DNA from 3 places in the Pseudescherichia sp. L3 genome. Region 3 is predicted to be linked to each of the others. Evidence: predicted binding sites of a transcription regulator. Region 3 holds the regulator's gene; each other region holds the start of a gene.

Region 1 (10,529 bases), 1.2 Mb from region 3:
CGAAGCATCTACAGGAAGAACAGGTTTGACCCCTTCATCACAACATTATCTGGTTATTACCGCGCTAGGTGTCGACAGGCCTGGTATCGTCAATACGATCACCCGTCACGTGAGCAGCTGCGGCTGTAATATTGAAGATAGCCGGCTGGCGATGCTCGGGGAAGAGTTCACCTTTATCATGCTGCTTTCCGGCTCATGGAACGCCATTACCCTGATTGAATCCACACTGCCGCTGAAGGGTGCGGAGCTGGATCTGCTGATCGTCATGAAACGCACTACCGCGAGGCCCGGCGCGGCGCTGCCCGCCACGGTGTGGGTGCAGGTGGAGGTAGCGGACTCCCCGCACCTGATCGAGCGCTTCACCGCCCTGTTCGATGCCCATCAGATGAATATTGCCGAACTGGTCTCTCGCACCCAGCCACCCCAGGCTGGTGCGGCCGCCCAGCTCTTTATTCAAATCACCGCCCATAGCCCGGCGCTGGAAGATGCGGCAAAAATTGAACAAGCTTTCAAAGTACTATGTACAGAATTAAATGCGCAGGGCAGTATAAATGTCGTCAACTATTCCCAGAACGAAGAACAGGATGGAGTGAAGTGATGAATCCACTGAAAGCCGGTGATACCGCACCGAAATTTAGCTTGCCGGATCAAGACGGAGAACAAGTTAATTTGGCCGACTTCCAGGGACAGCGTGTATTGGTCTATTTCTACCCGAAAGCCATGACCCCAGGCTGTACCGTTCAGGCCTGCGGCCTACGCGATAACATGGACGATTTAAAGAAAATAGGTGTGGAAGTGCTGGGCATCAGCACCGACAAGCCGGAAAAGCTCTCCCGCTTTGCTGAAAAAGAGCTGCTGAACTTTACCCTGCTGTCCGATGAAGACCATCAGGTCTGCGAGCAGTTTGGCGTCTGGGGTGAAAAGTCGTTTATGGGTAAAACCTACGACGGCATTCACCGCATCAGCTTTTTGATTGGCGCTGACGGGGTCGTTGAGCACGTGTTCAACGATTTCAAAACCAGCAACCACCACGATATCGTGCTCGGTTGGTTACAACAGAACGCGTAATGTATTAATGCCCGGCGGCGCTGCGCCTGCCGGGCCTACACGCTACTCTTCAACCGCCGGAACATCCGGCCAGGCATGCACCACGGCCTTGATCAGCGTGGCAAGCGGAATCGCAAAGAACACCCCCCAGAAGCCCCACAGTCCGCCGAAGATCACCACCGACAGAATGATCACCAGCGGATGCAGATTGACCGCCTCCGAGAAGAGCACCGGCACCAGCAGGTTGCCGTCCAGCCCCTGAATAATCAGGTAAACCGCAAAGCAGCTCCAGAACTCGGTTCCCAGCCCAAACTGGAACAGTGCCACGCCGATCACCGGGATAGTGACCACAAACGCGCCGATGTAGGGAATGAGCACCGAGAAGCCCACCAGCACCGCCAGCAGCAGCGAGTAGTTGAGACCGAAGAGAATAAAACCAATCCACGTCGCCACGCCGACGACGATCATCTCCAGCACTTTGCCGCGAATATAGTTAGTGATCTGCTGGTTCATCTCCACCCACACCTGGCCTGCCAGGCCACGGTTGCGCGGCAGAATGCGGCGCACGGCGTTGAGCATCTGCTCTTTGTCCTTCACCAGGAAGAAGACCATCAGCGGCACCAGCACCAGATAGACCGCGAGCGTCAGCAGCCCCACCAGCGAAGCGACGGAGTATTTAACCACTGAATCCCCGAGGCTGAGCATGCGGGTGCGCATGTTCTCCGCCATGGCATCGATAATGCCCGCGTCCATCAGCGCCGGATAGCGTCGCGGCAGGGTAGCCGCAAAATCAGAGAGCTTGTTGAGCATGCCGGGCATATCGCGGATCAGATTGATGCCCTGCTGCCAGGCGATAGGCATCACCACGAAGGCCATCAGCAGCAGGATGCCGACAAACAGCACCAGCACGATGCTGGAGGCGACGGTACGTGAGCAGCCAACATTTTCCAGCCGGGCGGTAGGCCACTCCAGCAGGTAGGCCAGCACCATGGCGACCAGCAGTGGGGCTAATAACCCGCTAAAAAAGAACAGGATGCTAAACCCTGCCAGCAGAATGACCAGCAGCGCAATCGCCTCCGGATCGCTAAAGCGACGGCGATACCACTGCATTAACATTTCGAGCATAACTTACCTTACCTATAGGTCCCTGGTGGGTTTTCCGGAGGAATTGTATCGAAGTGAAACAAAAAAGACTTCGCTTTTCGACGCTGCCACAGGAAACTAACGCATCAATTGATTAAGATGTTCATCATGCTCGCCATACAGGATTGAGGTTATGTTCAGGACGTTGAGAAAAACGCTGGTTGCTACCCTGATTGCTACCCTGACGCTGGGCCAGGCCGCGCCGGTCTTTGCGGATTCAGCGGATACCCTGCCGGATATGGGCACCTCGGCGGGCAGCACGCTGTCGATTGCCCAGGAGCTGCAGATGGGCGACTACTACGTTCGCCAGCTGCGCGGCAGTGCGCCGCTGATTAACGATCCCCTGTTAGTGCAGTACATTAATGGCTTAGGGATGCGCCTTGTCGCCCATGCCAATTCGGTGCGCACCCCGTTTCACTTCTACTTAATCAATAATGACGAAATCAACGCCTTCGCCTTCTTTGGCGGCAACGTGGTGCTGCACTCGGCCCTCTTCCGCTATGCCGATAACGAGAGCCAACTGGCCTCGGTAATGGCGCACGAAATCTCCCACGTTACCCAGCGCCACCTTGCGCGGGCGATGGAGGATCAGAAAAACAGCGCGCCGCTGACCTGGGCTGGGGCGTTAGGCTCTATTCTGCTGGCGATGGCCAGTCCGCAGGCGGGGATGGCGGCGCTGACCGGTACCCTCGCCGGCACTCGTCAGGGGATGATCACCTTTACCCAGCAGAATGAGCAGGAGGCGGACCGCATCGGCATTCAGGTGCTACAGCGTTCGGGGTTCGATCCGCAGGCGATGCCAACCTTCCTCGAAAAGCTGCTGGATCAGGCCCGCTACTCTTCACGACCGCCGGAGATCCTGCTGACTCACCCCCTGCCAGAGAGCCGTCTCTCGGATACCCGCAACCGTGCCAACCAGATGCGGCCGGTCGTGGTTCAGTCCTCAGAGGATTTTTACCTGGCGAAGGCGCGTACGCTGGGGATGTATAACAGCGGGCGCAACCAGCTTACCAACGATCTGCTGGATGCGTGGGCCAAGGGCAACGTGCGCGAACAGCGTGCCGCCCAGTATGGCCGGGCACTCCAGGCGATGGAGGGCGCTAACTACCCCACCGCCAGCCAGGCGTTGCAGCCTCTGCTGAGCGCAGAGCCGGGCAACAGCTGGTATCTCGATTTAGCCACCGATATCGATCTCGGTCAGAGAAAGTTTGATCAGGCCATCAACCGGCTGAAAAATGCGCCGAAGCTGAAAACCGACCCGGTGTTGCAGCTCAACCTGGCCAACGCCTATTTGCAGAGCGGCCAGGCAAGCGAGGCGGAGAAGATCCTTAACCGCTACACCTTTACCTATAAAGATGACACCAACGGCTGGGAGCTGCTGGCGCAGACCGAGGGCACGCTCGGCAATCGCGATCAGGAGCTGGCCGCCCGCGCCGAGGGCCTGGCGCTTAACGGTCAGCTGGATCAGGCAATCTCGCTGCTGGGCAGCGCCAGCGCGCAGGTGAAGCTGGGCAGCATGCAGCAGGCGCGCTACGACGCCCGCATTGATCAGCTGCGGCAGATGCAGGAACGCTTTAAGCCCTATACCAAGATGTAATCAGGAGAATGTATGTCCGACGCGGTCACTATCTACCATAACCCCCGCTGCTCGAAGAGCCGCGAGACCCTGAGCCTGCTGCAATCCCACGGCGTTGAGCCGCAGGTGGTGCTCTATCTGGAGACGCCGCCGGATGCGACCACGCTGCGTAATCTACTGCAGATGCTCAATTTAAGCAGCGCCCGGGATCTGATGCGGCAGAAAGAGGATCTCTACCGCACGCTCAACCTGGCGGACAGCACGCTTTCGGAAGAGGCGTTAATTCAGGCGATGGTAGAGAACCCTAAGCTCATCGAGCGCCCTGTCGTGGTGAAGGGCGACCAGGCGCGTATTGGCCGACCGCCGGAGCAGGTGCTGGAGATCCTGTAGGTACCGTAGGCCGGATAAGCGAAGCGCCATCCGGCGACTTCAGAGTTTAAGGATCTCTTTCACAAACGGGATGGTTAGCTTGCGCTGGGCGGTAATTGAGGCGCGGTCCAGCTGATCCAGCGTCTCAAACAGCGTGCGCATCTCGCGATCCAGCCTCTTGAGCAGAAAACGGCACACGTCCTCCGGCAGCTCAAAGCCACGCTGGCGGGCGCGCAGCTGCAATGCCAGCAGCTTATCCTCGTCCGACAGCGGCTGAAGCCGGTAGATCTGCCCCCAGTCGAGGCGCGAGGCGAGATCCGCCAGGTGCAAATTGAGCTGGCGCGGCGGGCGATCGCCGGTGATCAGCAGGCGCGTGCGGCCTGATTCCAGAATACGGTTGTAGAGATTAAAGATCGCCATCTCCCAGGGATCGTCCCCGGCGATGCACTCAATATTGTCGATGCAGACCAGCGAAAGCTGCTCCATGCCGTCCAGCACTTCCGGCACAAACCAGGTGCGCTTATCAAGTGGGACATAGCCCACGGCGTCGCCGCGTGCGGAGAGTTCGGCGCAGGCGGCATGCAGCAGATGGCTACGACCTGCACCTTCCCGCGACCAGAAGTAGATGTATCCGCTATGATCCTGACGCAGCACGTTTTGCACAGCTGCCAACAGAGAGGGGTTATCACCCGGCCAGAAACTGGCAAAGGTTTCATCGTCGGGAAGATAGAGTGGCAGAGAGAGCTGCGCCGGTGCGTTCAGAGATACCTCAACAGGGCTTACGGAAAACGCAGCGAGTTTACCACAAAACGATGCGCGGTTTGAACCGGGCACGACGCCCGGTTCACATTCCAGATTAATGCGGAGTGACGTCGTTCTCCTGGGCGTCAATTACCTCTTCTTCCGGACGCAGGACGCTGATCAGTTTGAAGATCAGCGCCAGGCCGATGCCAACGATGGTGGCCAGCGCCATGCCCTTCAGCTCTGCCGCGCCGATGTGCACCTTCGCACCGCTGACGCCGATGATCAGGATCACCGAGGTGAGGATCAGGTTCTGCGCTTTGCTGTAGTCCACCTTGGACTCAATCAGCACACGAATACCGGACGCGCCAATCACCCCATACAGCAGCAGCGACACGCCGCCCATCACCGGAACCGGAATGATCTGGATAGCCGCCGCCAGCTTGCCGACGCAGGAGAGCAGAATAGCAATGATCGCCGCCCCGCCGATAACCCAGGTGCTGTAGACGCGGGTAATCGCCATCACGCCGATGTTCTCGCCGTAGGTGGTGTTTGGCGTGGATCCGAAGAAGCCGGAGATGATGGTAGAGAAGCCGTTGGCAAACATAGAGCGATGCAGGCCCGGGTCACGGATCAGGTCGCGCTTAACGATGTTGGCCGTCACCACCAGGTGACCGACGTGCTCGGCGATGACCACCAGCGCGGCAGGCAGAATGGTAAAGATAGCGAACCACTCAAAGCGCGGGGTGTAGAAGGTTGGCAGCGCAAACCAGTGCGCCTGGGCAATCGGAGTGGTATCCACCACGCCCATGGCGAACGACAGCGCATAGCCCGCCAGCACGCCGATCAGGATTGGGATAATCGCCAGGAAGCCGCGGAACAGTACCGAGCCAAACACGGTAACGCCCAGCGTCACCAGAGAGATGATCACCGTTTTGCTATCCGCAGACTGCCCATCCGCCGGCAGCAGGCCGGCCATGTTGGCCGCCACGCCCGCCAGCTCAAGGCCGATTACGGCCACGATTGCGCCCATCGCCGCCGGAGGGAACATCACGTCAAGCCAGCCGGTGCCCGCTTTCTTAACGATAAACGACACCAGGCAGAACAGCACGCCGCACATAATAAAACCGCCGAGCGCCACCTCGTATCCGAGCGGTAGCAGGAGCAGCACCGGGGAGATAAACGCAAAGCTGGAACCCAGATAGGCAGGAATTTTACCTTTACAGATAAAGAGATAGAGCAGCGTGCCGACGCCGTTAAACAGCAGCACGGTAGCCGGGTTAATGTGAAACAGGATTGGCACCAGCACGGTTGCGCCAAACATGGCGAACAGGTGCTGCAAACTAAGCGGGATTGTCTGTAAAAGCGGCGGTCTTTCACTCACCCCGATAGCACGGCGCGTCATAGTGTTTTCCTCTGAGTTGTGTTTTGTATTAGGCGAACTGCGTCTTTTATTCAAAAAAAAGCCGACTATCAAAGTCGGCTCTTTTTCATTTATTCAATTACTTGGTACCAAAAATCTTGTCGCCGGCATCGCCGAGACCAGGAATAATATACCCGTGCTCGTTAAGTCCCTGATCGACCGATGCGGTATAGAGTTCAATATCCGGATGCGCCTTCTCCAGCGCGGCCACGCCTTCCGGAGCGGCAACCAGTACCAGCACCTTGATGCTGCTGCAGCCCGCTTTTTTCAGCAGGTCGATGGTGGCGATCATTGAGCCGCCGGTCGCCAGCATCGGGTCAACCACCAGCGCCATACGCTCGTCGATGTTCGATACCAGCTTCTGGAAGTAAGGTACCGGCTCCAGGGTCTCTTCGTCGCGGTAGATACCGACCACGCTGATACGCGCGCTCGGGACGTGCTCCAGCACGCCTTCCATCATGCCCAGACCGGCACGCAGGATCGGCACCACGGTAATTTTTTTACCTTTGATCTGCTCGATCTCCACCGGGCCGTTCCAGCCTTCGATGGTTACCTTCTCGGTTTCCAGATCGGCAGTCGCTTCATAGGTCAGCAGGCTGCCTACTTCAGAGGCGAGTTCACGAAAGCGTTTGGTGCTGATGTCATGCTCACGCATCAGTCCCAGCTTGTGTTTGACGAGTGGGTGTTTTACTTCCACGATCTTCATACTCTTCTCCTTCCCCAGACAGTTGGTAGCCACAAAAAAAATCGCCGGATTATACCGCTTTTTCTCCGTTGCGCTATAGGTAGAGGGTTGATCCCGATCAATCAGATTGAAAATCAGTATATCGCAACGATCTCTGAGAGCCATGAATAATGGACTCGCAAACGTTTGCCTTGACTGTTAGAATTGCGCCGAATTTTATTTCTATCGCCATGTGGGGATCCAAGCAGTGACCGATAAAACCTCTCTCAGCTACAAAGATGCCGGTGTTGATATTGACGCAGGTAATGCACTGGTTGACCGAATCAAAGGCGTAGTGAAGAAAACCCGCCGCCCGGAAGTGATGGGTGGACTGGGTGGCTTCGGTGCGCTGTGCGCGCTGCCGCAAAAATATCGTGAGCCGGTGCTGGTTTCCGGTACTGACGGCGTGGGCACCAAGCTGCGCCTGGCGATGGATCTCAAGCGTCATGACGCTATCGGCATCGATCTGGTGGCCATGTGCGTTAATGACCTGGTGGTTCAGGGCGCTGAGCCGCTCTTCTTCCTCGACTACTACGCCACCGGCAAGCTGGACGTCGACACCGCTGCCAGCGTGATCGGCGGCATCGCGGAAGGCTGTCTGCAGTCCGGCTGTGCGCTGGTGGGCGGCGAAACCGCTGAGATGCCGGGCATGTACCATGGCGAAGATTATGACGTCGCGGGCTTCTGCGTGGGCGTGGTTGAGAAATCGGAAATCATCGACGGCTCCAAAGTCACTGACGGCGACGTGCTGATTGCCCTTGGCTCCAGCGGCCCGCACTCTAACGGCTACTCGCTGGTGCGTAAAATCGTTGAGGTGAGCGGCTGCGATCCGGAAACGACCCAGCTCGACGGTAAATCGCTGGCGGATCACCTCCTGGCCCCGACCCGCATCTACGTGAAAAACATTCTTGAGCTGATTGCTAACGTTGACGTGCATGCCATCGCCCACCTTACCGGCGGCGGCTTCTGGGAGAACATTCCGCGCGTGCTGCCGGACAACACCCAGGCGGTGATTGACGAATCCAGCTGGCAGTGGCCCTCCGTCTTCAACTGGCTGCAGCAGGCAGGCAACGTCAGCCAGCACGAGATGTACCGCACCTTTAACTGCGGCGTCGGCATGGTGATCGCGCTCTCTGCCCAGGATGCAGATAAGGCGATTGAGCTGATGAACGCGAAAGGTGAAAAGGCATGGAAAATTGGTATGATTAAAGCCTCTGATTCCAGCGAGCGCGTGGTCATCGAATGAAAAACATAGTGGTGCTCATTTCCGGTAACGGAAGCAATTTGCAGGCAATTATTGACGCCTGCGCGCAAAAGAGAATTAACGCCACTGTCCGTGCGGTATTCAGTAACAAGGCCGACGCGTTCGGCCTGCAACGTGCGCGTGAGGCCGATATTGCGGCCCACGCCATTACGGCCGACCAGTTTGCCAGCCGTGAAGCATTTGACCGTGAGCTGATGATGGAGATCGACGCCTACGCCCCGGATCTGGTGGTGCTGGCAGGCTATATGCGCATTCTCAGCCCCGAGTTTGTTGCCCACTATCAGGGCCGCCTGCTGAACATCCACCCCTCCCTGCTGCCGAAATATCCCGGCCTGCATACCCACCGTCAGGCGCTGGCCAACGGCGACGAAGAGCACGGCACCTCCGTGCATTTTGTTACCGACGAGCTGGACGGCGGACCGGTGATCCTGCAAGCCAAAGTGCCGGTATTTCCTGGCGATGGTGAAGAGGACGTCACCGATCGCGTCCAGACCCAGGAGCACGCGATCTACCCTCTGGTGGTGAGCTGGTTTATTGATGGCCGTCTGGCAATGCGCGAGGGTGCCGCATGGCTCGATGGCGTTCAGCTCCCTCCGCAAGGGCACGCCGCCGAGTAGGCCTTCTGTTGCCGGACAGCCTGCACCGTCCGGCAATAACCTCCGTATTATCAGATTACTGTCATACTTATCTGTCACAATTGGACAAGCTGTGGTAATTCTCACCATAATAAAGGCTGAGATGGATTTGCCACGTCCCGAGATTGAACCGGAGTGTGAGTTGTAATGGGTCAGGAAAAGCTATACATCGAAAAAGAATTAAGCTGGTTAGCGTTTAACGAACGCGTGCTTCAGGAAGCCGCCGACAAGAGCAACCCTCTTATTGAGCGAATGCGTTTTCTGGGCATCTACTCCAATAACCTTGATGAGTTCTACAAGGTGCGTTTTGCTGAGCTTAAGCGCCGGATCATCATCAGCGAAGAGCAAGGCTCCAACGCCCACTCCCGACACCTGCTTGGTAAGATCCAGACCCGCGTCCTGAAAGCCGATCAGGAGTTTAACGGCCTGTACAACGACCTGCTGCTGGAGATGGCCCGTAACCAGATCTTCTTGATCAACGAGCGCCAGCTCTCTGAGAACCAGCAAACCTGGCTACGCCACTACTTTAAACACTATCTGCGCCAGCACATCACGCCGATCCTGATCAACCGCGAAACCGACCTGGTGCAGTTCCTGAAAGATGACTACACCTATCTGGCGGTAGAGATTATTCGCGGGGAGAGCATTCGCTACGCGCTGCTGGAGATCCCGTCGGATAAGGTGCCGCGCTTTGTTAACCTGCCGCCAGAGACGCCGCGCCGCCGTAAGCCAATGATCCTCCTGGATAACATCCTGCGCTACTGTCTGGACGATATCTTCTACGGCTTCTTCGACTACGATGCGCTGAACGCCTACTCGATGAAGATGACCCGTGACGCCGAGTACGACCTGGTGCACGAGATGGAGTCGAGCCTGATGGAGCTAATGTCCTCCAGCCTCAAGCAGCGCCTTACCGCCGAGCCGGTGCGTTTTGTCTACCAGCGCGATATGCCGGAGGCCATGGTTGAGATGCTGCGCGACAAGCTCACCATCTCCCGCTATGACTCTACTGTGCCCGGTGGCCGCTACCACAACTTTAAAGACTTCATCAGCTTCCCGAACGTGGGCAAAGCCAACCTGGTGAACAAGCCGCTGCCGCGCCTGCGCCATGTGTGGTTCGATAACTTCCGCAACGGCTTCGACGCTATTCGCGAGCGGGACGTGCTGCTCTACTATCCGTACCATACCTTTGAGCACGTGCTGGAGCTGCTGCGCCAGGCTTCCTTCGACCCTAACGTGCTGGCGATCAAGATCAACATCTACCGCGTAGCGAAAGATTCTCGCATCATCGATGCGATGATCCACGCCGCACACAACGGCAAGAAAGTGACCGTGGTGGTGGAGCTGCAGGCGCGCTTCGATGAAGAGGCCAACATCCACTGGGCAAGGCGCCTGACCGAGGCCGGGGCGCACGTGATCTTCTCCGCGCCGGGGCTGAAAATTCACGCCAAGCTGTTCCTTATCTCGCGTAAAGAGGGTGAAGAGGTGGTGCGCTACGCTCACATCGGGACCGGTAACTTTAACGAGAAAACCGCCCGGCTCTATACTGACTACTCTCTGCTTACCGCCGACGCACGCATCACTAACGAAGTGCGCCGGGTGTTTAA
Region 2 (10,529 bases), 380 kb from region 3:
CAAAAATTTACACCTTTGGCCCGACCTTCCGTGCAGAGAACTCCAACACCAGCCGTCACCTGGCTGAGTTCTGGATGCTGGAGCCGGAGATCGCCTTCGCCGATCTGGAAGATAACGCCGCGCTGGCGGAAGCGATGCTGAAGTATGCCTTTAAAGCAGTGCTGACCGAACGTGCAGACGACATGAAGTTCTTTGCCGAGCGCGTAGATAAAGATGCGGTGACGCGTCTGGAGCGTTTTATCGAGGCGGACTTCGCGCAGGTAGACTACACCGACGCAGTGACTATTCTGGAAAACTGCGGCAAGCAGTTTGAGAACCCGGTCTACTGGGGTGTGGATCTCTCCTCCGAGCACGAGCGCTATCTGGCTGAAGAGCACTTCAAAGCGCCAGTGGTCGTGAAAAACTACCCGAAAGAGATCAAAGCGTTCTATATGCGTCTCAACGACGACGGCAAAACCGTTGCGGCCATGGACGTCCTGGCACCGGGCATCGGTGAAATCATCGGTGGCTCCCAGCGTGAAGAGCGTCTGGAGGTGCTGGATGCGCGTATGGCTGAGATGGGCCTCAATAAAGAGGACTACTGGTGGTATCGCGATCTGCGTCGCTACGGCACCGTACCGCACGCCGGTTTCGGCCTCGGCTTTGAACGCCTGATTGCCTACGTGACCGGCGTTCAGAACGTTCGCGATGTGATTCCGTTCCCACGCACGCCGCGTAACGCTACGTTCTAATCCTCTCTGGGCCAGCTTATGCTGGCCCTTCTTCCCTTCCCCTTGTCAACTTTTGTTAACAAATCGTTAGTTATTCCCCTAATCAACCCTTTCCCCATTAGCGTCTGTAAGCGTATTTTTCAGAAATAATTTTGTACAAAAATCATACTGACTAAAACTTGCACAAAAAATTCTCTTTTGGCTTTAGCACATTTGGATAAAACACGCACAGCTATCCAGATGTCTAAACACAGAAATGAGAAAATGTCTCACTCACCTCTTTTCTGAATAAGTTAATCCTATATCACTATTAAACATAAGTAATTCATATATATAGGAATGGATCCGCTGTTTTTATCAGCAACTCTATTGGAAACATGAAGTGGTTCACAAAGTTCCCTAAAATACATAAATTCTTACACATTATTTCTTTTTGTTACCTCTTTAAGACATTTGTAGCACTTTCAAGGTAGCGAAACGGTTTTATGAATGGAAAGATGCTCTCAGACACAAAAAGACACCAAACTCTCAGCAATAGTTCCGTAAATATTTATTGACGGAATTCATTGACGGCAGTGGCAGGTGTTATAAAAAACCTAATGAGGGTAATAAATAATGATGAAGCGCAATATTCTGGCAGTGGTTATCCCTGCTCTGCTGGTAGCCGGTGCAGCAAACGCTGCAGAAATCTATAACAAAGCCGGTAACAAATTAGACCTGTACGGTAAAGTTGTAGGTGAGCATGACTTCGTAACCTCTGGTGATGACACCGGCAGCAACGACAGCACCTATGCTCAGATTGGCTTCAAAGGCGAAACTCAGATCAACGACCAGCTGACCGGTTACGGCCAGTGGGAATACCGTGCTCTGGCAAGCGGCGAAGAGAGCGGCGGCCAGTCCCAGCGTACTCGTCTGGCATTTGCCGGCCTGAAAATTGCTGACGCAGGCTCCATCGACTACGGCCGTAACTACGGTATCGCGTACGACGTTGACGCTTACACCGATATGGCACCGTCCTTCTCCGGTATGACCTGGGCGAACTACGCTGACAACTTCATGACCGGCCGTACCTCTGGCGTTGCGACTTACCGTAACTCCAACTTCTTCGGTCTGGCTGATGGCCTGAACTTCGGCCTGCAGTACCAGGGTAAAAACGACCGTGCTAACCCGCTGACCTCTAACGGCGACGGCGTAGGTTACTCTCTGGGTTATGACTTCGCAGAAGGCTTCAGTGTAATCGGTGCTTACTCCAACGCTGACCGTACTAACAACCAGGAAGGCCTGAACCTGCGTAACGCCGCTGGCGACATCACTCGTGGCAGCGCCCGCGGTAGCCGTGCGGAAACCTGGGGTGTGGGTGTGAAATATGACGCCAACAACATCTACCTGGCGACCACCTACGCTGAAACCCGCAACACTACCCGTGAAGCGGACGGCACCTTTGCTAACAAAACGCAGAACTTCGAAGCCATCGCTCAGTACCAGTTCGACTTCGGTCTGCGTCCGTCCCTGGCCTACGTGCAGTCTCGCGGTAAAGACCTGGCAGCAACTACCGACGGCGCGTTCGGCGGCGGCAGCGAAGACCTGCAGAAGTTTGTTGAAATTGGTGCTACTTACTACTTCAACAAAAACTTCAACATCTGGGTTGACTACCAGCTGAACCTGATCGACGACAGCGACTACAGCCGCAACGTTGGCATCGTCAACGGCAAAGACGACCAGGTTGCTGTAGCGGTAACTTACCAGTTCTAATTGCACGACCTCCTCGTTATATGCTGATAAAAACAGGGCTACGGCCCTGTTTTTTTATGCCTGAAAAGCCCGTCAACGCTGCTTGCGGTCACACTCTGTTTCTTTTTGTCGCAAACGGTTGGCAATTGATAAATCTCCCGTTACCCTGATACGCAACGCCCTTCTGTCATCAAAATGGAACCTCGTCATGTTTGAGAATATTACTGCAGCCCCTGCTGACCCTATTCTGGGGTTAGCCGATCTGTTTCGTGCCGACCAACGTCCGACAAAAATTAACCTTGGCATCGGCGTCTATAAAGATGAAACCGGTAAAACGCCGGTGCTGACCAGCGTGAAGAAAGCCGAGCAGTATCTGCTGGAGAACGAGACGACGAAGAACTATCTCGGCATCGACGGGATCCCGGAGTTTGGCCGCTGCACTCAGGAGTTGCTGTTTGGCAAAGGCAATGCGGTCATTAACGACAAGCGCGCCCGTACGGCGCAGACCCCGGGCGGCACCGGCGCGCTGCGCGTAGCGGCAGACTTCCTGGCGAAAAACACCGACGCTAAGCGCATCTGGGTGAGCAACCCAAGCTGGCCGAACCATAAAGGCGTGTTTAATGCAGCCGGGCTGGAGGTGCGCGAATATGCTTACTATGACGCGGCTAACCATACGCTGGACTTTGACGGCCTGCTGGCTAGCCTCAACGACGCCCAGGCGGGTGACGTAGTGCTGTTCCACGGCTGCTGCCACAACCCAACCGGCATCGATCCAACCCTGGATCAGTGGCAGACCCTGGCGCAGCTCTCCGTTGAGAAGGGCTGGCTGCCGCTGTTTGACTTCGCCTATCAGGGCTTTGCCCGTGGTCTGGAGGAGGATGCTGAAGGACTGCGCGCCTTTGCCGCGCTGCATAAGGAGCTGATCGTTGCCAGCTCCTATTCGAAAAACTTTGGTCTGTATAACGAGCGCGTCGGGGCCTGCACCCTGGTGACTGCCGATGCGGACACAGCCGATCGCGCCTTCAGCCAGCTGAAGTCCGTGATCCGAGCCAACTACTCCAACCCGCCTGCGCACGGTGCATCTGTCGTCGCCACCATTCTCAGCAATGACGCCCTGCGCGCCATCTGGGAGCAAGAGCTGACCGATATGCGCCAGCGCATTCAGCGCATGCGTCTGCTGTTTGTTAATACGCTACAGGAGAAAGGGGCTAACCGTGACTTCAGCTTTATCATTAAGCAGAACGGCATGTTCTCGTTCAGCGGCCTGACCAAAGAGCAGGTTCAGCGTCTGCGCGAAGAGTTTGGCGTCTATGCGGTGGCATCCGGTCGCGTTAACGTGGCGGGCATGACCCCGGACAATATGGCTCCGCTGTGTGAAGCTATCGTCGCCGTGCTGTAAGCGTAGCGCAAAAAAAAAGGGTCGCCGAAGCGACCCTTTTTTATGGGACGAACTACCAGATCGGCTGCTCGTCCTGCAAAAACGGGTTGTGCAGTCGCTCTTCGCCCAGGGTCGACATCGGCCCGTGACCGGGAATAAAGGTCACGTCGTCGCCCAGGGGCAGCAGCTTGCGCTTGATAGAGTCGATCAGCTGACCGTGATCGCCGCGCGGAAAATCGCTGCGCCCTACCCCGCCCTTGAAGATCACATCCCCAGAGACCAGCAGGCGCGACTGCGCATCAAAGAAGACAATGTGGCCAGGCGTATGGCCCGGGCAGTGCAGCACCGCCAGCGTTACATTGCCGACGCTCACGCTCTCGCCCTCATCCAGCCAGCGGTCGGGCGTCAGAGGCTGACACTCCTCCAGGCCAAACATACGGCTTTGGGCAGGAAGCCCCGTCAGCCAGAACTCATCCTCTTTTTCCGGGCCGACAATAGGCACACCGTAGTGTTGCGCCAGCTCGGCGGCGGCTCCCACGTGATCGAGATGACCGTGGGTGAGCAAAATCTGCGTCAGCGTAACGTCAGAGGCGGCAACCACCTCTTTGATACGCTCGGCATCACCACCGGGATCCACCAGCGCGGCCTGACGCGTCTCCTCACACCAGATCAGAGAACAGTTCTGGGAAAACGCGGTAACCGGAATAAGACGATAGTTCATACTGCTCCTTTTCATTAAGCCCTGTTACCAGTGCCGAACCGGCCCGGTATCAATATGTACAAAGTTGCTGCGCGGGTAATATCCTACACCACCTGCTCCCATAGATAACGCAGCTTTGCGAATATTGCTTAATGCGAGGCCTTCAATATGGAAATCCATTGCCTGGCCTTTAGTGTGGTAGCTGTGCTTGGCGACGCCGCTGCTGTGGGCGCGAAGCTCATTGTTGGTATCGACAGAGCGATAGCCAGAGATAAGCTGAACCGGTTTACGCGTGCCGAGCAGGCCCTGCAGGCGGTAGATCTGGTCGAAAAGCTTAGGGTCAATGGACGTCACTTTATTGGCGCGATAGTCGCGGAAAAAGTGGTTAAGTTTAGCTAATTCATCCTGAATATAGCCCTTGCCGTCAAAAAACTCGGTTTTGATTGACTCTCCGGTATGTAAATTACTGAGGGTCAGGATCCGTGGGCGTGGCGTAGAGAGGGTAGCGAACGCAGGCGTTGGCAGGATGGCTGCACCGAGTGCAATGCCACCTAACGCCAGCAGTTTGCGGCGATTAGCGTCAAATTTATCCATGATAATCAGGTCTACAGGTAAAAAGGTTGCTTAATTAATGCACTTCTGGCGCGTGAAAAAGCACCTTACCGGGCAAAAATTCTTACGTCAAGGAAGGTCAAGCGTGGTAAAGACGGGCCGCGTAGCCTGGAGAGCCCGTTTTTACCAGTGATTTGGGGAATGGATTAATCTGAACTACTTCATTTATTTGATTAATTGTTCCGCCTTCGGCAAAACGTCAGCGCTTGAACGGGCGGTCAGATCGTAATTGTAAATATCTGTACGATACTGGGTACGCCCGTCGCTGCCGACGAAGGCGGTCAGGTAGTAGAGGTTCACCGGAATATTCTGGCGAATATTCACGTAGCGCGTGTTTCCTTCCTGCAGTGCGTCAGAGATGCGCGTATCGTTCCAGCCTGCGTCCTGCAGCAGCATGCTGGCCAGCTCGGAGGATTTATTCACGCGAACGCAGCCGGAGCTGAGCGCACGCTCGTTCTTCTGGAACAGAGTATGGTTCGGCGTATCATGCAGGTAGATAGCATCCGAGCTGGGCATATTGAACTTGTAGCGGCCCAGGGAGTTATGCGCGCCCGGAGCCTGCTGGAAGCGGAATGGCAGATTAGACGGCGTGATGGTGCCCCAGTCGACCCGCCACGGATCGATCGTCTCTTTGCTGTTCCAGCCGCGCAGCACAACATAGTTATGTCGCTCCAGATAGCCGGGATCGTTCCACACCTTCGGCAGAATGTCCTTGCGCGCCAGGGTCGGCGGGACGTTCCACGGCGGATTGACCACCACGTTATTGAGCGCGCTGCTCATCATCGGCGTTTTACGGTCGGGACGACCGACGATCACCCGCGAGGCCAGCACCTCGTTACCCTGCTGATAATAGACCAGCGAGTAAGCCGGAATGTTAACCATAATGCCGGTAGAGATCGTGCCCGGCAGCAGGCGCAGACGCTGAATGTTAAGAGCCAACACCCCTGCGCGCTGGGCGGGGGTCACATTAAGCCAGTCGCGGGTGGACTGACCGATAGAGCCATCGCTCCCCAGCCCCTGCCAGGTCTGGAAACGTTTCACCGCCGCCACCAGCTCGGGATCGTAGGTGCCGCCGCGCGCAGACTTCGCCTTTTTAGGTTTATCCCCCGGCAGAACGATGTTCTCGGCGTTATCCAGCATCCCCGTGCGGGAGAGGATCTCGCGCAGGGCGGGAATATCGTTGCTCCACTGTCCCGGACGCAGCGTGGCGGTGCTCTTTAGCGTCGGCCACGGCTGAGTATCACTCACTAGCTTCAGCAGCGACGTGTGCATCAAAGAGTACTGGTCATGCTGCGGTGCAAGGCTGGCAACAAAGGGGGTCAGATGGCCGTTATCCAGCGCCATCTGCCACTGGTTAATCACCGTCAGCGGCGGCGTCGCCAGCTGATAGGGTTTGGCGCTATAGAGCCAGCTATTGCCCTTAACGGGAATACCAGCGATGAAGTGCAGGTAGCCCAGCATGGCATCAGAAAGCACCACGTCCCGGGCCTGACCGGTTACAGCAGGATCGGTCAGCAGCTCTACCCATTTCGTGAACTGGGGCTGGAAACCGGCGATTGCCACCTCGGCCAGCTGTTGCTGAAACGCTTTAACCGCCTCGCGATCGTCCCACATGGCTTTTTGCTCGCGGGCGGCATAGAGCGCAACGAGCTGGTTCATATAGACCGGGGTATAGCCTGCCGGCAGCTGAGCCTGGATTTCAGCACGGGTTTTGGCCATCAGGCCAGCATCGGCCAGCGCCTCTACGCCCGCCAGCACCGCGGTAGCGTGGGACTGCACCAGCGGCTCGGCCAGCGCCGTAGGCTGTACGCCCATGCTGGCAGAGCTGTCGGTTGGAATAACTTCTGGCTCATCGGCCATAGCGTTAAACAGCGGAGCAAACGTGAGGGCCACGCACAAACTCAACGCGGATACCCGACGACTCTCTTTTTTCTTCAGCAACATCCCTTGCCCCCTGTTTAAAAACGAATCGATTAATCCGTCTGGTTCTATGAGTATATAAAGACAAAAATACATTTGCCCGGCAAAATGTAAAGAAGATTAAAGATTGATCTGGTGCTGGTTGGGCCAGCAGGCAATAAAAAAGGGCGGCTATGCTGCCGCCCTTTTGCTCGATTAACCGTCAGGTTACGCTGGCATCCGCCGTGCCGGGCAGCGGCTCAGGCAGCTGCGGGGCAAAGCCGCGCAGGCCCACCACGTGCACGTGCTCTTGATTGTTGAACACCTTACGCACCAGCTTATAGGTGGTACCTTTCTCCGGACTGATGTTTTCAGGCGCAGCGATAATCAGCTGCATCTCCAGCCGCTCGCACAGCTCAAACAGCGTGGCGATAGAGCGGGCATCAAGACGGGCGGCCTCATCGAGGAACAGCAGGCGGCATGGAGAGATATCTTTCCCACGCAGACGACGGGCTTCGTCTTCCCAGCTCTGCACCACCATCACCAGAATCGACATCCCGGTACCGATCGCCTCCCCGGTAGAGAGCGCGCCGGACTCGGCACGCAGCCAGCCGTCGGATCCACGGTTAACCTCGACCTCCATCTCCAGATAGTTACGGTAGTCGAGCAGCTCTTCACCGATGGTCTGCGGCGTACGCTGGCCCATATCAATCTGCGGGTTCAGGCGCTGATAGAGTTTCGCCAGCGCTTCCGAGAAGGTCAGACGGTTGCTGTTAAAGAGATCCTGATGCTGTTCGTGCTGCTCGGAGAGCACGTCCAGCAGCGTAGCGTGGGTCTCCCGCACGTTCACGTTCAGACGTACGCTGTTCACCTGACCAAAGGAGACGCTCTGTAGCCCCTGGTTGAGCTGGCGGATACGGTTCTGCTCGCGCTGGATGGTTTTACGAATGATGTTTGCCGCACTGCGGGAGCTGATCGCCAGCTTCTGCTCGCGGGAGGTCAGCTCTTCCGTCAGACGGCCCAGCTCGATCTCCATCTGCTCAATCGCTTCAACCGGATCGTCGGTGCGAATAATATCCTGACGGATACGCTCGCGCAGATGCTGGTAGACTGCGACAAAGAACTGGATCTTACGCTCGGGGCGCTTCGGATCTTCGGACATGCGCAGCACGTCGCGCAGGTGTTCGTTATCCGCCACCGCCAGACGCAGCGCACCCAGCGCCTTATCCGACATCGAGCGCAGCTCATCGGCAGAGAGATAGGCCAGCTCGCGACGGTGCAGACGACGCTCAACGCCGTTATCTTTCACCATCCGCATCACCGCGCACCAGCCCGCTTTGGCCGTCACCACCTGCTCGCGCTTCTCGTAGTAGTCACGCTCAAGCCGCTTGAGCTTGCGGGTCAGGTTATCCATCTCCGCTTCGCAGAAGGTCAGGGCTTTCTCGAGCTGGTTGCGACGCGCGCGGTTGCCGGAGAGCTGGGCATAAAGCTCATCCCGACGAATGCGCGCCCGCTCTTCCGAGCCGCTGTCTGCCCGCACGCCAATCTCCTGCAGCTCTTTATGCAGATCGTTCAGCAGCTCTTTTTTGGTGTCATAAGAGCTTTTCAGCGATGCCTGCACTTGGCCGTACTGGCTAAGCTGGGCGGCGTGGCTGCGCATCGCCTCACGGGCGCGGGCGCGTTCGCTCTCCGCCTGCTCCAGACGCTGGCGCAGCTTCTCGTTAAGATCGCTGTTGCCGGTGAGCATCGCGGCGGAATCGCTATAGCTAAAGTGGGCGCGGCGCTGCACCACCTCGGTGAGGGCAAACGCCTGCTGGCGCGCTTCACGCTGCACCTGCTGCGAGTAAGCATAGTCCTCTTTTAGCTGTTCAAACTGCTCCGGGTCGCTCTGCAGCACCGAGACCACCGGCTCCAGCTTCGCCAGCTGGTTACCGAACTGCTGGATAAAGCGTGCCGCTTCCTGGGCTTCGTCAAGGCGCTCGCGGATCTCATCCACGCGGTCGGCCAGGGTATCGTCGCTCAGCAGGTTGATGCGCGGCAGCAGGCGGTTAAGGGCGCTGACGCCCTCCTTGGCCTGATCGTACTGGGCACGGCTCTGCTGGTTGTCGCTCTCGTGAGCGCTGAGGGCGCGCTCAAGCTCGCCCCGACGACTGGTCAGGGTACGGATCTCGGCTTCCGGATCGTCCTCAAAGGCGACTGCCAGATGGCTACCGATAAAGCGGCTGAAGGCCTGATGCAGACGCTGGGTCTTCTGGACATCAAACGACAGCGTGGCGAAGCGCTCTGCCAGGGTTTCACGCTCGGCGTGCAGGCTCTCAATACGGCTTTCGCGTGCGGCACGGCCAAACAGCGGCAGCGACGGGAAGCGAGAGTAGCGCCACTGGCGATCGGCGACCTTAACGATCACCGCTTTTTCCAGCTCGTCGGCAGCAAAGACGCTGTCATCAAAGGACTGCGGATCCCCTTCGATCAGGTAGAGATCTTCCGGGCAGTCGGTTAATCCTTCCAGCTGTTCGGCGATCAGAGAGAGATCCGGCACCACGATAGCGTGACGGGATGGGCCATACAGCGCCGAGTAGTACGGCGCATCGTCAAGGCTGACATCATCGTAGATTTCAGAGAGCAGCACGCCGCCGAAACGTTCCGCCAGGGCGTTGAGACGGGCATCTTCTGCCCCGCCTGGCTGGCTCAGACGCTCGATCTCGTCGTCTACCGCCTGCTTGCGGGCACCGATTTCGTCACGCTCAACAATGGCTTCGCGCTCGCGCTCCAGCAGCTGTTGCAGAAACTCCGTTACGTCCTGGCTTGATTCAAACTCTTGCCCGCTCTGCTCGCAGAGCTGGTTGAGGCTGTTCTGCGCGGCCAGCCAGACCGGGGCACGCTTCAGCAGGCGCTGAATACGTGCCTGCAGCTGCTCCAGCTCCTGACGCAGGGCCATGCGCTGCTCACCGGCGTTGGCAACGGTCTCAGAGAGGGCGGCAATCTGCGCCTCCAGCTGCTGGTGCAGGGCCTCCAGCTCATCGGGGTCGACGCGCTTGTTGTGACGCTTGCAGAACTCGGCCAGCAGACGCTCGGCCTCCTGCTGCTCGCGCAGGCGCTGCTCCAGCTCGTTAAGACGCATCCGCAGCGGCTGCACCTGGTCTGCCAGGTGGCGCTGGTTAACGGCGTCACGCAGCAGCTCCCGGGCGACGCTCCAGGCCTCGCTGCGCGCGAGCGGACCGTTAATGGCCGCCACCAGCTGATACGCCTGCTCAAACTGGCTGTGCGCGGTCTGGGCCACGCTCATCTTCTGCTCCAGCGAGAGCAGCTTCTCAGTGGCTTCCTGCTCTTTGGCCTGGAAGGTCTCCTGCCACTGCTGGGCGCTCTCCGGCGTCAGATCCGGAATGTGGCACAGGGCCTGAGCGCGCTCCAGCGCGGCCAGCGCCTGGTTATACTGGATGGCACGCGTCTGCTGCACGTCGAGCGCCTGCTGATAGTTGGCAAGCTGGCTCTTCAGCTC
Region 3 (10,529 bases):
CGGTAACGATATAGGGAATATTTATAGAGGTAATCTGAATACCCTGTTCGTCCGCAACCTGCCAGGTCACGCTAAGCTGGTCATTTGAGGCAAGGTCGTTGTAAGCGATGTTAAGCTGAGTCCCGTCGCTGGCTTCGTTTATGTTGATCCAGCCGTCTGCACCTTCAGGAAACGTCGGTGCGGGCAGGGTCGGCGTCATCCCGCCACCGGTAACGGTGACACGCCACGGAACGGATGCCCCTCCGTTACCTTCTTTATCATAGTACTGATAAAACAGCTCGTAGGTTCCATCTGCCAGACAGGCGGGGGGAATGTATCAGTAATATCAATAACTATCGGAAAATCATCCGTAAGGCTGTGGATTTCCGTTGAATAGCGATGAATATTGTCCCACCAAAAGACCACTTTATCTCTGAGCCGAATAGCCGAGAAAGCATCAATAACGACCTGAACCTGCTGGGCAATATCATATTTATCCAGCTCGCCGTCCATGCCGTTAGGCACATATACGGGCGGAACGTTAGCGTCATAAAAACAGGCTTCCGTCAGGGCAGCGGTTGAGACATCATCAATAAAGGCTGCATATACAATAACTGCGGGGGTATCGCTTGTTACCTGCTGTGTTGCCTGACCAGATGAGTCAGTGGTGGCTTCAGTTTTGACCTGGGTGCGCTGTTCAACCCAGGTTACGGTAACGCCGGAGACCGGTAGGCCAGCGTCATCCAGCACCGTGGCCGTTAAGATAATAGTGTCACCAGGTCTGGTATTCAGCGGCTCGGCGGTGATTGCTGCAATCGTATTCGTAGCAGTAGCTGTGTTCATAGTTAATCCTCTTAATGAATAAATGTTCCAGTGAGCAGAGCTTTTCTGCGGAACGCTGAAACTATATCCATGGAGGTGCCTATAGAACGTTTAAAAAAAGAGCAGATAATATTTTAAAAAGATAAATGAAGCTTAAGGGTAAAAGAGTGAGTACAGACTTTTTTCATTGAGAATGAGTAAGAGATAAAGCTGAAAAGGGTACTGCCAGGGATTTGGTGCGTCTGAATGGACTCGAACCATCGACCCCCACCATGTCAAGGTGGTGCTCTAACCAACTGAGCTACAGACGCATATAGGATGGTGCGTTCAATTGGACTCGAACCAACGACCCCCACCATGTCAAGGTGGTGCTCTAACCAACTGAGCTATGAACGCAACGTTGTGTGTGACAACGGGGACGAATATTAGCGGCAGGCGGCGGCTCTGGCAAGCAGAAAAAAGCACTTTTATTACTGATTTCACGCGATTGCGGAACAACTGCGCAAAACGTTGATAAAACAGCCGCCCGCAGGCGGCTGGCGGTGAATTATCGTGCGGCGCGCTGAAGGATCACGCTGGAAGGCTGACGCTGCAGGAAGCGCATCCGCAGCATCATCAGGATCGCCGCCGAGGTCAGGCCGATAATAAAGCCCATCCAGAAGCCCGCCGGACCCATGCGATCGACCACCAGATCGGTCAGCGCCAGCACGTAGCCGCTCGGAAGCCCCAGCACCCAGTAGGCGGTGAAAGTGATAAAAAAGATCGAGCGAGTATCTTTGTAGCCACGCAGAATGCCGCTGCCCACCACCTGAATAGAGTCAGAGATCTGATAGATGGCCGCCAGCATCATCAGCTGGGCCGCCAGATGCACTACCTCGGGATTATCGTTGTAGAGCAGGGCGATATGCTCTCGCAGCGATACGGTAAAGATTGCGGTAAGCACCGCCATGCACACGCCAACGCCCAAACCCGTTCGCGCGGCAGTCTGCGCCTCCAGGGTTGAACCCTGCCCGAGGCGAAAACCGACGCGGATGGTTACCGCCGCTGCCAGCGACAGCGGCAGGACAAACATCAGCGAGCTAAAGTTGAGGGCAATCTGATGTCCCGCTACGTTAACAATACCCAGCGGAGAGACCAGCAGCGCCACTACGGCAAACAGCGTCACCTCAAAGAACAGCGCCAGTGCGATCGGCAGGCCAAGCTGCACCAGACGTTTAAGGAGGCTGAAGTCGGGTTTCGTAAAGTGCTGGTCCTGGCGAATATCCCGCATGGAGCGGGCGCGTTTAATGTAGGAGAGCATACAGATAAACATCACCCAATAGACCGCCGCGGTGGCGACCCCGCAGCCGACGCCGCCCAGTTCTGGCATGCCAAAGTGGCCGTAGATAAAGATATAGTTAACCGGGATATTCACCAGCAGGCCGATAAAGCCAAACACCATGCCGGGTTTGGTCTTTGCCAGCCCCTCGCATTGGTTACGCGCCACCTGGAAGAAAAGGTAGCCCGGCGTGCCGCAGAGCAGGGCTCGGAGATAGCGTGCGGCTTTATCCGCCAGTTCTGGGTCAATGTTATGCATGGCATGAATGATATGACCGGCATTCCAGAGGACGATCATGATTAACACCGAGACAAAGCCGGCCAGCCAAAAGCCCTGGCGCACCTGTTCGGCAATGCGATCCCGACGGCCTGAGCCGTTGAGCTGAGCGATAATCGGGGTCAGGGCCAGCAGCAGGCCGTGGCCAAAAAGGATGGCCGGAAGCCAGATGGACGTGCCGATGGCGACGGCCGCCATATCGGTGGCGCTGTAGCCGCCCGCCATAATGGTATCTACAAATCCCATCGCGGTTTGTGCAACCTGGGCAAGGATCACCGGGATAGCCAGCGCCAGCAGCTGGCGTGCTTCGATATAATACTTCTGCACGGAAACACCTGTATATTGTTGTTATAGGGAAGCATGAAAAAGCCGCCGTAACAGGCAGCAAGAAGAAATTGCAGGATAAATAGCCAGACCATTGTAACGGGGAACAGCGAATATGCCAGAGAAAAAACAGTCTGGGCGGGTGCAGCGCTGGCAACCTCTTTTTCCACCTGTTATTGTGCAATTATCAAAACGGCTTGCGCCGAATTAATGGTTACAGGAGTTGTAGGCATGTTTACTGGTATTGTACAGGGCACGGCAAAAATCGTGTCCATTGATGAGAAACCCAACTTCCGCACCCACGTCGTCGAACTGCCCGAGGCGATGCTGCCGGGGCTGGAGACCGGTGCGTCTGTAGCGCACAACGGTTGCTGCCTGACCGTCACCAGCATCAATGGCCCGCTGGTAAGCTTTGACCTGATGAAAGAGACGCTGCGTATTACCAACCTGGGTGAACTGAGCGTTGGCAGCGAGGTGAACGTTGAGCGTGCAGCGAAGTTCAGCGATGAAATTGGCGGCCATCTGATGTCGGGGCATATTATTACCACCGCAGAGGTAGTGAAAATTCTGGCCTCAGAAAATAATCGTCAAATCTGGTTTAAAGTTCAGGACGCCAACCTGATGAAATATATTCTTTATAAAGGCTACGTTGGCGTGGATGGTATTAGCCTGACGGTGGGGGAGGTCACGCCGACACGTTTCTGTGTGCATCTGATCCCCGAAACGCTGGAGCGCACTACGCTGGGCAATAAAAAGCTGGGGCATAAGGTCAATATTGAGATCGACCCGCAGACCCAGGCCATTGTCGATACGGTCGAGCGCGTACTGGCCAGCCGGGAAGCAGCGATGATTGCCGCCTCGGTTAGCGGCAGCGACGAGTAACGAGTAAAAAGATAAAAAACCCCGGCATGCCGGGGTTTTTTATCAGTATATTAGCGCGCCACGCGCAGGCCGTTTTCGACGCCGCGGCTGAACACCACCTGCCAAAGCTGAATATCCCGCGCACGAAACGCACCCGCACAGGCATTCAGGTAGTAGCTGAACATGCGCTTAAAGCGTTCAGAGTAGTTATCAGCAATCTCCGGCCAGGCAGCCAGAAAACGCTCGTGCCAGGCCATCAGCGTGGTATCGTAATCAGTGCCAAAGTTATGCCAGTCCTCCATGATGAAATGAGGCTCGCTGGCCGTGGCAATCTGGCGCACCGATGGCAGGCAGCCGTTCGGGAAGATATACTTATCGATCCACGGGTCAACGTTGTTATCGCTTATTTTCGCGCCAATCGTGTGGAGCAGGAACAGACCCTCTGGCTTGAGGTTGCGATCGACCACCTCAAAATAGGTGGCATAGTTTTTTGGACCCACGTGCTCAAACATGCCGACCGAGACCACGCGGTCAAACTGATCTTTTAGATCGCGATAATCCTTTAGCAGAATGGTCACATCCAGCCCCTCGCAGCGGGACTGGGCCATCTTTTGCTGCTCTGCCGAGATGGTAACGCCGGTCACGCTGACGCCATAGTTTTTAGCCATAAAGTAAGCCAGACCACCCCAGCCGCAGCCGATATCAAGCACGCGCATGCCGGGCTGCAACTGCAATTTTTCACAGATTAGCCGCAGCTTGGCCTGCTGTGCGGCTTCCAGGGTCTGGGCCTCTTTCCAGTAGGCACACGAGTACTGCATATAGGGATCGAGCATGCGGCTGAAGAGATCGTTACCCAGATCGTAATGCTCTTTGCCAACTATCCAGGCACGCTTCTGACTTTGCAGGTTAAGCACCCGCGCTGCTGCAATACGAAGGGTATCTTTGAGGTGGCGCGGCATCTGCTTATCCAGACCGGCGCGGAGAACCTTGCTAAAGAACATATCCAGCCGGTCACACTCCCACCAGCCGTCCATATAGCTCTCACCCAGCCCAAGCGAGCCCTCTTTTAACACGCGCTTAAAAAAACGGGGATTTTTAACCCGGATATCCGACGGGGCGGTACCGTTAATGTTAATGCCCGCACGGCTTAACAGTTCGTTTGCGATACGGAACCAGTTATCGCTCTGTATGTTGACTTCTTCTATACACGATGAACTCATAGCTTCTCCATCACCCTATGTGATCAGAACCTTCAAACAGCGTAGACGCGTTTAATGGTTTGTGAGAAATCCCACGGAACGGGCCGTGAGCTTGATATCCGACGTAGAACAGAGGAAGGGAGATAGCCCTTGCCGAAAATGCCGTCCATGGAAGAACAGGCGTACTCCGACGCCTGCCAATACATATTTTTGCTATTAAGAATTATCGAATTGAGTATAGGACGCAAAAACGGCTCGTTCAACCGATTATGGTTAGTTAACTAATTATTTTATTGCCTGTTTTTGCACCCAATAGCCCAGCCCGGCAAGCAGCGCGGTCAACAGCATAACGCTGGTCGTGGTGAGCAGAGGCGTAGCGATAAGCGTTGAAACCAGCAGGCTGGCGAAGAAGCAGAGGCCCAGCTGGAGGGTATTTTGCAGCGCTGCCGCGCGTCCCGCGCCCTGTGGAAACGGACTCAATGCCTGGGCTACAACAATGGGATAGATCGCACCGTTAGCCATCGCCATGACACAGAACGGCACCAGCAACAGCGTTAATGAAACCTGCGGTATAAAGGAGACCAGCCAGACGGCAACCACGCTCAGGGCGTAGAGGGCCAGCAGCCAGGGCAGCATGCGTGGCCCCTGCCAGCGTTGCAGCGCGGCGCGACAGCCGTAACCGCCCAGCAGAAAGGCGATGGTCTGCGGGACATAGCTCAACCCAATCGCCGTGGGACCATAGCCCAGCGCGCTCAGGATAAACGGCGAGCCGGTCAGCCAGGCGAAAAAGCTGGCCGAGCAGGCGGCGTAGATGGTGACGTTTCCGCAGTAAAAGCGGGAGCGTAACAGCAGCCCAAAGGTGACGGGCGTCGCGTGCGGGTGCTGTTTTTTGACCGGTTTTTTAAGGCGCAGCGCGGGCAGCATCAGCAGCAGCGTGATAACAAACAGCACCATGAAGATCGTCTGCCAGTGGGAGTGGGCAAGGATCCAGCTTCCCAGCAGCGGCGCAAGGGCAGGTGACAGCCCTACCAGCGGCATGATGGTGGCAAAAATCCGGTTAACCCGCTGAGCCGGATAGTAGTCCGTTACCAGCGTCTGCCAGCTAACCGCCGCAGCACAGACCCCTACGGCCTGAACAAAACGCAGCACCAGCAGCGTGGTGCCGTCACGCACCCACAGCATGCCGAGGCAGCCGAAAGCAAACAGCCCCAGCCCGCAAAGCAGTATTGGCCTGCGGCCAAAGCGATCGGAGAGTGGGCCCCATACCAGCTGGGCGAGGGCGAAACCGGCCAGAAACAGGCTCAGGCTGGCGCTCACGGCCGATGCAGGCGTATTGAGATCCTGCTGAATAGCAGTAAACGCCGGCAGATACATATCCGTTGCCAGAAAGCCCAGCACGCTTAATCCCGCCAGCCAAACTAAAAACCCTTTACCAGGTAACATCATGATTCCTTCTTATTATCTTTTACACGACAGGTGAACAGGACAGATCGCAAAGCGGCAAAGTGTAGGCAGTGCATTGTCGGTTGTGAAACGGTAATATTTGCGCGGTGCATTCAAATTTTTTGCAGGCAGAATATGTGGTCAGATTACTCCCTTGAAGTCGTAGATACCGTCGCCCGTACCGGCAGCTTTAGCGCCGCCGCCCAGGAGCTGCACCGGGTTCCCTCTGCAATCAGCTATACCGTTCGCCAGCTGGAAGAGTGGCTTGCCGTGCCTTTGTTCGAACGACGTCATCGGGATGTCGTGTTGACCCCTGCCGGCAGCTGGTTTTTGCAGGAGGGGCGGTCTGTCATCAAAAAAATGCAGGTCACCCGACAGCAGTGTCAGCAGATAGCCAACGGCTGGCGCGGGCAGCTTGCCATTGCCGTCGATAATATTGTGCGTCCCGAACGCACCCGGCAGATGATCGTCGACTTCTACCGCCACTTTTCAGACGTGGAGCTGCTGGTGTCGCAAGAGGTGTTTAATGGCGTCTGGGATGCGCTGGCCGATGGGCGCGTAGAGCTGGCTATCGGTGCGACTCAGGCCATACCTGTAGGCGGGCGCTTTGCCTTTCGCGATATGGGGATGCTCAACTGGCGCTGCGTCGTGGCCGCTCATCACCCGCTGGCGGGCAGGGGTGGCCCGCTGAGTGACGATCTCCTGCGCGGCTGGCCGTCGCTGGTGTGGGAAGATACTTCCCGGCTGCTGCCCAAGAGGATCACCTGGCTGCTGGACAACCAGCGGCGAATGGTGGTGCCGGACTGGACCTCTTCAGCAGAGTGTCTGAGCGCCGGACTGTGCATCGGTATGGTGCCGGGCCATTTTGCACGGCCGTGGCTCGATCGCGGTGAGTGGGTGGAGCTCCAGCTGGAAGAGCCGTTTCCAGATGCAGCATGCTGCCTGACCTGGCAGCAAAACGACAACTCGCCCGCGCTGGGCTGGCTGCTGGACTACTTAGGCGATAGCGAAACGCTTAATCGGGAGTGGCTGCGAGAGCCGGAGTGATCGGCTCCCGCAGGTTTTATCGCGGCGGGATCTTAACGGCGATAGTCGCGGAAGGGACCGTCAGCGACCGAGCGGCGCTCGATCAGCCGAGGATGAACCTCAATCGACTGTGACTCTTCACGCTTATTCACAATGCGGTCCATCAGCATATTAAAGGCGGTTTCCCCCAGCGAGTCTTTGGGCTGGTGGATGGTGGTCAGCGCAGGGGTGAAGAACCGGGCGTTACGCACGTTATCATAGCCGATCAGCGATACATCCTGCGGCACGCGCAGGCCCATCTCGTCGACGGCGCAGAGCGCACCCATTGCCATCACATCGCCGCCGCAGAACACGGCAGTAGGGCGGTGCGGCTGAGAGAGGATCTGCTGCATCGCCCGGTAGCCGGACTCGGGTTCAAAGTCGCCCTGCACAATCCAGTTTTCCGGCACGCTGATCAGCGCCTCTTCCATGGCTTTCATAAAGCCAGCCAGACGACCCGCGCCGGTGTTGCGCTCAAGCGGGCCAGGGATCACACCAATCTCACGATGGCCGCGCTCGACCAGGTAACGGCCAGCCATATACCCGCCTTCGAAGGCGTTATCGATCACCGAGTCGGTAAAGTCTGCTTTTGCCTCGCCCCAGTCCATGACGACCATGGGAATATGGCGATACTCCTCCAGCATGCTGAGCAGCGGGGCGGGGTATTCAGAGCACATCACCAGCAGGCCATCGACGCGCTTTTGCGCCATCATCGACAGATAGGCACCCTGCTTCTCCAGGTTGTTCCAGGCATTACCCAGGATAAGGGTATAGCCTTTCTGGAAGCAGTTTTTCTCTACCGCTTCGATAATCTCGGCAAAGTAGGGCGCTTCGCTGCTGGTCGCCAGCAGGCCAATCGATTTGGTATGGTTAACCTTCAGGCTGCGGGCCACGGCGCTGGGTGAGTAGTGCAGCTCTTTAATAGCTGCCCACACCGCATTACGCGTCTCTTCTGCCACAAAGCGGGTTTTGTTAATAACATGTGATACGGTTGTGGTGGAAACGTTTGCTCGTTTCGCTACGTCTTTTATAGTTGCCATTCAATGTCACTCCAAACCACGACGTAAGCTCCTGAAAATAGTGTAGGTAAACGTTTGCCTCTACTCAGCCTGCACGCAACGTTTGGAGATGCGATTCGCCGGGAAAACGACACGGAACGTCAGGAGGGGTCTATGGCCGGTACGCGAATAAATTTAGCGTGGAATTTTGTCTTATCTTGATGAAAAGGGGAAGCGTTAAAACGCATATCACCCCAAATCAAAGAAGATTTTTGCCCATAAATGTGTAAAAATGCGCAGGCTCACTTTTTGTGGGGTAATAAGAATGGAGAGAAATTGATGAGTGCAGATCTGAAGTTTTCCCTGATGACCACCGTTGTTGTGCTGGGCCTGATTGTTGCGGGTGCGCTGACCGCTGCGTTAAATTGATTCAGCATGGGGGAGGGGCCTCTCTCCCTCTGTTTAATGTCGACCTTTTCCCCGCCCAATTGTTATCAAAATGGCAATAAACTTTTGTTAGTTTGATAACTTCTGTTTTTTTGTGATAAATGTCATGCTTTTGGCTTCTGTGACGGTGTCGCCTGTCGACACGGCAATTCTGGAGTCAAAATATGAAAATCAACTTTCCCCTGCTGGCCCTGGCGATTGGGGCATTTGGCATCGGTACCACCGAGTTCTCCCCGATGGGCCTGCTGCCGACGATCGCTCGTGGGGTAGATGTCTCTATACCGGCAGCGGGGATGCTTATTAGCGCCTATGCCATTGGCGTGATGGTGGGTGCGCCGCTGATGACGCTGCTGCTCTCCCATCGCGCGCGTCGTAGCGCGCTGATCTTCCTGATGGCCATCTTTACCCTGGGCAACGTGCTGTCCGCACTCTCTCCTGACTACACCACCCTGATGCTGTCGCGGATTCTCACCAGCCTTAATCACGGGGCCTTCTTTGGGTTGGGATCGGTGGTGGCAGCCAGCGTTGTGCCCAAAGAGAAGCAGGCCAGCGCGGTGGCTACCATGTTTATGGGGCTGACCATCGCCAACATCGGCGGCGTGCCGGCGGCGACATGGCTAGGTGAAACCATCGGCTGGCGAATGTCGTTTCTTGCCACGGCGGGCCTCGGTGTGATCTCGATGCTGAGCCTGTTCTTCTCTCTGCCAAAAGGCAGCGCCGGGCAGCGTCCGGATGTACGCAAAGAGCTGGCCGTGCTGGTACGTCCCCAGGTGCTGTCGGCTTTACTGACCACCGTGCTCGGCGCGGGGGCAATGTTTACGCTCTATACCTACATCGCACCGGTACTGCATGAGATTACCCATGCCACGCCGTTGTTTGTTACTGCCATGCTGGTGCTGATTGGGGTCGGTTTCTCCATCGGCAACTATCTGGGCGGCAAGCTGGCGGATCGCTCTGTAAACGGTACCCTTAAAGGTTTTTTCCTGCTGCTGATCGTTATCATGCTGGCAATCCCGCTGCTGGCACGTAACGAGCTGGGTGCGGCGGTGAGCATGGTCATCTGGGGTGCAGCGACCTTTGCCGTGGTGCCACCGCTGCAAATGCGCGTGATGCGCGTGGCCCATGAGGCGCCAGGCCTGTCGTCCTCAGTGAATATCGGTGCCTTCAACCTGGGCAATGCGCTGGGCGCAGCGGCAGGTGGGGCGGTGATCTCCGGCGGGCTGGGGTATAGCGTGGTACCGGTGACCGGGGCGCTGATTGCGGTGCTGGCGCTGCTGCTGGTGCTGATCTCCGGGCGTGGCAACGTCGAACGCGAATACGCGGTGGAGTAATAAAAAGCCCTGCCAGACAATGGCAGGGCTAAAGATTAACGAAGGGTTTTAGAGGTCATCACCCGGCGTGCGCCCACGTAGTGGCGCTGCCAGTAATCTTCGCTCAGGGAGGTGATCTGAATATCCTGGCCGCTGCGCGGAGACTGGATGAATTTACCGTTACCGACGTAAACGCCGACGTGATCGGCTGTGCCGCGACCCTGGGTACGGAAGAAGACCAGATCGCCGCTCTGCAACTCACCGGTGTTGACCGGGGAAGCATCACGCAGGTGATACATCTCATTGGCCGTCCGTGGGATGCGGAACTTGACCAGATCTTTATAGGCATAATAGACCAGACCGCTACAGTCAAAGCCGGTACGCGGGGAGGATCCACCCCAGCGATAAGGCTTGCCGATCTGATCCATCAGTTTATTCATGGCGGTTTTCTGCGCTTTTTGCATCCGCGCCTTATGCAGATCCGCCA

Evidence for each region. The regulator PurR, encoded in region 3, represses purine synthesis genes. The targets are predictions, from matches to a motif close to CANGCAAACGTTTGCNTG.
Region 1: the regulator PurR is predicted to act here: its motif matches at 7,160-7,177, upstream of purM (phosphoribosylformylglycinamidine cyclo-ligase).
Region 2: the regulator PurR is predicted to act here: its motif matches at 2,570-2,587, upstream of NR795_RS03185 (amino acid aminotransferase).

What each region holds. Positions count from the first base shown of each region.
Region 1 covers NZ_JANKYC010000001.1:2,272,022-2,282,550, forward strand. The annotation lists gene NR795_RS11035 (glycine cleavage system transcriptional repressor) at 26-598, shown strand; gene bcp (thioredoxin-dependent thiol peroxidase) at 598-1,068, shown strand; gene NR795_RS11045 (AI-2E family transporter) at 1,111-2,172, opposite strand; gene bepA (beta-barrel assembly-enhancing protease) at 2,324-3,787, shown strand; gene arsC (arsenate reductase (glutaredoxin)) at 3,800-4,156, shown strand; gene NR795_RS11060 (DnaA inactivator Hda) at 4,196-4,897, opposite strand; gene uraA (uracil permease) at 4,992-6,281, opposite strand; gene upp (uracil phosphoribosyltransferase) at 6,379-7,005, opposite strand; gene purM (phosphoribosylformylglycinamidine cyclo-ligase) at 7,232-8,269, shown strand; gene purN (phosphoribosylglycinamide formyltransferase) at 8,266-8,904, shown strand; gene ppk1 (polyphosphate kinase 1) at 9,070-10,529, shown strand, end outside.
Region 2 covers NZ_JANKYC010000001.1:661,056-671,584, reverse strand. The annotation lists gene asnS (asparagine--tRNA ligase) at 1-731, shown strand, start outside; gene NR795_RS03190 (porin) at 1,326-2,462, shown strand; gene NR795_RS03185 (amino acid aminotransferase) at 2,650-3,840, shown strand; gene NR795_RS03180 (MBL fold metallo-hydrolase) at 3,893-4,540, opposite strand; gene NR795_RS03175 (YcbK family protein) at 4,565-5,113, opposite strand; gene ldtD (L,D-transpeptidase) at 5,297-7,075, opposite strand; gene mukB (chromosome partition protein MukB) at 7,254-10,529, opposite strand, start outside.
Region 3 covers NZ_JANKYC010000001.1:1,036,232-1,046,760, forward strand. The annotation lists gene NR795_RS05085 (hypothetical protein) at 1-199, opposite strand, end outside; gene NR795_RS05090 (Ig-like domain-containing protein) at 196-822, opposite strand; tRNA gene NR795_RS05095 (tRNA-Val) at 1,036-1,112, opposite strand; tRNA gene NR795_RS05100 (tRNA-Val) at 1,121-1,197, opposite strand; gene mdtK (MdtK family multidrug efflux MATE transporter) at 1,349-2,722, opposite strand; gene NR795_RS05110 (riboflavin synthase subunit alpha) at 2,951-3,601, shown strand; gene cfa (cyclopropane fatty acyl phospholipid synthase) at 3,652-4,800, opposite strand; gene punC (purine nucleoside transporter PunC) at 5,065-6,222, opposite strand; gene punR (DNA-binding transcriptional activator PunR) at 6,358-7,269, shown strand; gene purR (HTH-type transcriptional repressor PurR) at 7,302-8,327, opposite strand; gene NR795_RS05135 (YnhF family membrane protein) at 8,625-8,714, shown strand; gene NR795_RS05140 (MFS transporter) at 8,897-10,063, shown strand; gene NR795_RS05145 (C40 family peptidase) at 10,099-10,529, opposite strand, start outside.